DNA from 2 places in the Streptomyces sp. NPDC052012 genome. Region 2 is predicted to be linked to the other one. Evidence: riboswitches for the same ligand, from Rfam matches in the RefSeq annotation. Region 2 holds a riboswitch; the other holds the start of a gene.
What was found. A riboswitch is a leader RNA that binds a small molecule or an ion and turns the genes downstream of it on or off. The one in region 2 is predicted to bind glycine.
Positions count from the first base shown of each region.

Region 1: linked by a shared signal. The riboswitch ahead of gcvP (aminomethyl-transferring glycine dehydrogenase) and the one ahead of gcvT (glycine cleavage system aminomethyltransferase GcvT) in region 2 are both predicted to bind glycine.

Region 1 is NZ_JBFAXA010000002.1:10,565-12,952, forward strand. It holds gene AB0412_RS03685 (DNA polymerase IV) at 1-43, shown strand, start outside; gene AB0412_RS03690 (PRC-barrel domain-containing protein) at 553-927, opposite strand; glycine riboswitch at 1,042-1,137, shown strand; gene gcvP (aminomethyl-transferring glycine dehydrogenase) at 1,311-2,388, shown strand, end outside.
Region 2 is NZ_JBFAXA010000022.1:79,632-82,019, forward strand. It holds gene AB0412_RS28205 (enhanced serine sensitivity protein SseB) at 1-332, opposite strand, end outside; gene AB0412_RS28210 (AAA family ATPase) at 402-1,064, opposite strand; glycine riboswitch at 1,287-1,385, shown strand; gene gcvT (glycine cleavage system aminomethyltransferase GcvT) at 1,545-2,388, shown strand, end outside.

The DNA of each region.
Region 1 (2,388 bases), on a different contig from region 2:
TTCGGGCGCCGGTACCTGTGGCTCGGGGGCGGTCGGTCGATGAGCCAGGTAGGGAGGGCGGGCCGGGGGTGGGTCGCGCAGCCCGGCGCTGACGGGGTGCCGTCCGCGCCCACCCGTGCCGACTTGCGGCACGACTGCCCGCGGGCTGGACGGGGTGGGCGGGCTGGGTCTGCTGGTTGGGCGCCTGCGCGACGGCCCGCGGGATGGTCGGGCTGGGTGGCTGGGTCGGCTGGCTGGTCGCCTGTGCGGCTGGTCGCGGGATGGTCGGGCTGGGTGGGGTGGCTGGCTGGGCCTGCGGCGCGACGGCCCGCGGGATGGACGGGGTGGGCGGGCTGGGTCGGCTGGCTGGGCCTGCGGCGCGGCTGGTCGCGGGATGGTCGAGCTGGGCCGTGGGCGAGCCTGTGGCTGGACTGTGGGCCGGAGGGTGGGGGTGGGTGAGCGAGCCTGCGGCACGGCTGCCCGTGGGATCGGCGTGATGGGTGGGGTGGGCGGGACTGTGGCGCGGCTGAGCGCGGGGTGGGCGTGATGGCGGGCTGGCGGGGGCCCGGAGGGTCAGGGCTGTTTGTCCTTGCCGGCCAAGTCGCCGAAGTCGTGGTCTCTGAGCGGGGGTGGGGCGGCGACGTCCAGGCCGTAGTGGTGGTAGAGCTGGAGCTCCTGCTCCGGGGAGAGATGGCGGCCGACGCCGAAGTCCGGGGCGTCCTTGATCAGGGCCCGGTCGAACGGGACGTGGAGGGCGCCGTCGATCAGTTCGCTCGGTTCGAGGGGGACGAACGCGTCCCTGCTGAACAGGCCGGTGCGTATCGCCGCCCACTCCGGGACACCGGTGGCGTCGTCGAGGTACACCTCGTCGATCGTGCCGATGCGGGTGCCGTTGCGGTCGAACGCCTTGCGGCCGATCAGGTTGCGCGGATCGATGTCGGTCTCCACGGGCCCTCCACTGGTCGCAAACTCATCCGTAAGTACCACAAAAGGGCACAAACGGTGGAGCGGCCACTCGAAAGTCCGTGCCTTGCCCTCGCTGGTACGCTGGCAAACGGCTGCTGACCCCGTGCGGGAGAGTCCTCCAGGCACCATCGGAGGCGCCGAAGGAGCAAATCCTCCCCGGAATCTCTCAGGCCCACGTACCGCACGGACGAGGTCACTCTGGAAAGCAGGGCGGGTGTTCACGGCTTCCGCTCTCACCGACGGTGAAAGCCGGGTCCCTTACGGCGATCCGGTGAAGCTCTCAGGTTGAGATGACAGAGGGGGAGGCCGTCCGGGTACCCGCGCCGTGGTGCCCCTCGAAGGTCGTCAGACCAGGAGGCCTCCGCATGACCGCCCATCGCACTCCGCTCTCCGAGCTCGAACAGGGAACGCCCTTCGAGCAGCGCCACATCGGCCCCGACCAGGAAGCGCGGGCCAAGATGCTCGCCCAGGTCGGATACGGCTCGCTCGACGAGCTGACGGCCGCCGCGGTGCCGGATGTGATCAAGAACGCCGACGCGCTGGATCTGCCGGGCGCGCGCACCGAGGCCGAGGTGCTGGCCGAGCTGCGCGAGCTCGCCGACCGCAACGAGGTGCTCGGCTCCATGATCGGGCTGGGGTACTACGGGACCTTCACCCCGCCCGTGATCCTGCGGAACGTGATGGAGAACCCGGCCTGGTACACGGCCTACACGCCGTACCAGCCGGAGATCTCGCAGGGCCGGCTCGAGGCGCTGCTGAACTTCCAGACGATGGTCGCCGAGCTCACCGGCCTGCCGACCTCCGGGGCCTCCCTCCTCGACGAGGGCACCGCCGCCGCCGAGGCGATGGCGCTGTCCCGCCGCATGGGCAAGAACAAGAAGGGCCTGTTCCTGGTCGACGCGGACGCGCTGCCGCAGACCATCGCCGTGATCCAGACCCGCGCCGAACCGACCGGTGTGGAAGTCGTCGTCGCCGACCTGAGCGAGGGCATCCCCGCCGAGGTCGCCGGGCGTGAGATCAACGGCGTGCTGATCCAGTACCCGGGCGCCTCCGGCGCCGTACGCGACATCAAGCCGGTGATCGACCAGGCGCACGAGCTCAGCGCGCTCGTCACCGTGGCCGCCGATCTGCTCGCGCTCACCCTGCTGAAGTCGCCCGGCGAGCTCGGTGCGGACATCGCGGTCGGTACGACGCAGCGCTTCGGTGTGCCGATGGGCTTCGGCGGACCGCACGCCGGCTACATGGCCGTGCAGGAGAAGATGGCGCGCAGCCTGCCCGGGCGGCTCGTCGGAGTCTCCGTGGACGCGGACGGGGACCGGGCCTACCGGCTGGCCCTGCAGACCCGTGAGCAGCACATCCGCCGTGAGAAGGCCACCAGCAACATCTGCACCGCCCAGGTGCTGCTCGCCGTCATGGCCGGGATGTACGCCGTCTACCACGGGC
Region 2 (2,388 bases):
CGGGCGAACTCGACGGCGGGGGCGATGGTGTACGCCATGTGGGAGCCGACGATCTGGCGGAACTGTTCCTCGGAGCTGAAGACGGGCACGTAGGCCTGGCCGTCCAGTTCCATGGTGGGCAGGTCGAGGGGGCCGCTGTGCGGGCCGCCGCCGTTCGGCAGGGGTATCCACACGAAGCTGCGGCCCAGCACCTCGATGATCCGGCCGCCGGCCGAGGGCACGCCGAGGGAGGCGGAGAGCACCTCCTCCAGCTCGTTGCCGGGCCATCCGCCGTGCGGATGGGGGTGCGCCTGCGCCGGGAAGTCCGCGGAGAAATCCGCCGGGATGTCCATCTGCCTACCGCCTGCCTGGAACCACTGCTGTGGCTCAGAAGGCTAACGCGACGAGCGGACCCGGCCCGCTCAGCCCGTGAAGCCGATACGGCGCAGGGCGTTCGCCGCGTCGCGGTCGAGGAGGACCGCCGAGCCGCAGCCCGTGGGCAGGTCGCCCTTCTCCACGGCGCGCAGCAGGCGGTGGCTCGCGGTGCGGTGGCGGCGGAAGGCGTAGCGGGAGACTCCGCGGCCGCGCTCGCGCTGGCCCTTGAGGGCGGTGTCCGCGGTGACGTCGAGCAGGAGCAGGTGCAGGGCGCCGCCGCGGCGGCGGGCCTCGCGGGCGAGCCAGCGGCGGACCCAGGTCTGCGTGCCGCAGTCGTGGACGACGAGGGGCTCGCCGGTGCGCAGGGCGCGGTGCAGGCCGGCGTAGTGGGCGAGGCGGACCAGGGGCCGGTAGAGCGCGTAGGGCAGGAAGCGCGGCATGCGGCTCGCCCAGCGGTCGCGGGTGTCCTGGGAGTCGATGCGGGTCCCCCGCACCGTGCGCCGCATCAGGGTGGACTTGCCGCTGCCGGGCAGGCCGGTGACCGCGACCAGGTCGCGCGGGCCGAAGAGAAGCCCCCTAGGGCCGGCCCGGTCCCGCAGGTCGCGGACGACGGGGGCGGGCAGCGGGGCGCACGCCTCCTGGGCCGGTGCGGCGGGCTGTCCGGGCAGCCCGAGGCCCGAGGTCGTGGCGTACGCCGTGATCCTGTTCACCGTGTTCGTCCTCCCCTGGGGCCGGGTCCGGTGGACCCCTCCCCGCCGAGTGTAAAGAGAAGGTAATGCCGGGTGTCTCTCATTTCGGTCCGTTTTCCGGAACAGGCCTGTCACAGCCCGCCGTGATCGTCCGTGCACCCTGCGCGTCCCCTGAGAAGGGTCCCCCTGCCACGCGCCGGGGATGCGTGCAATGATGTGCGCGCCAACTGCATACCGGCCGTTTGAATCCGCGCGGGAGAGTCCCCGGCACCTTGCCGCCGGGGCGCCGAAGGAGCAAGTCCCTCCCTTGAATCTCTCAGGCCCCGTTACCGCGCGGGCGAGGCACATCTGAAAAGCGGGCCGCTGCAGCAGTGCTCCGGTGGCCCCACCCAAGGTGCAAGTCCTGATCGCCGTATCAGCGGTGGTCATGGCGAACCTCTCAGGTTCCGATGACAGATGGGGAGGAAATGTCCTCGCCTGTCATGCTTGGGAGACCGACCGATGAGCAGTACCGAACTCCGCCGTACCGCGCTCGATGCCGTGCATCGCGCGCTCGGCGCGACGATGACCGACTTCGCCGGCTGGGACATGCCCCTGCGCTACGGCTCCGAACGCGACGAGCACAACGCCGTGCGCACCAAGGCCGGCCTGTTCGACCTCTCGCACATGGGCGAGATCACCGTCACCGGCCCGGGGGCCGCCGCCCTCCTCGACTACGCCCTGGTGGGCAACATCGGGAGTGTGAAGCAGGGCCGCGCCCGCTACACCATGATCTGCCGCGAGGACGGCGGCATCCTGGACGACCTGATCGTCTACCGGCTCGATGAGACGGAGGCCGGGTCTTCTCACTACATGGTCGTCGCCAACGCCTCCAACGCCCAGGTGGTGCTGGACGCGCTGACCGAGCGCGCGGCCGGCTTCGACGCCGAGGTGCGCGACGACCGCGACGCCTACGCGCTGCTCGCCGTGCAGGGCCCCGAGTCCCCCGGCATCCTGGCGAGCCTCACCGACGCCGACCTGGACGGCCTGAAGTACTACGCCGGCCTGCCCGGCACGGTCGCCGGGGTGCCCGCGCTGATCGCCCGCACCGGCTACACCGGCGAGGACGGCTTCGAGCTGTTCGTGAAGCCGGAGCACGCCGTCGAGCTGTGGCAGGCGCTGACCAAGGCGGGCGAGAGTGTCGGCCTGGTCCCCTGCGGGCTGTCCTGCCGGGACACCCTGCGCCTGGAGGCGGGCATGCCGCTGTACGGGCACGAGCTGACCACCGAACTCACACCTTTCGACGCCGGTCTGGGCCGGGTGGTGAAGTTCGAGAAGGAGGGCGACTTCGTGGGCCGGGCCGCGC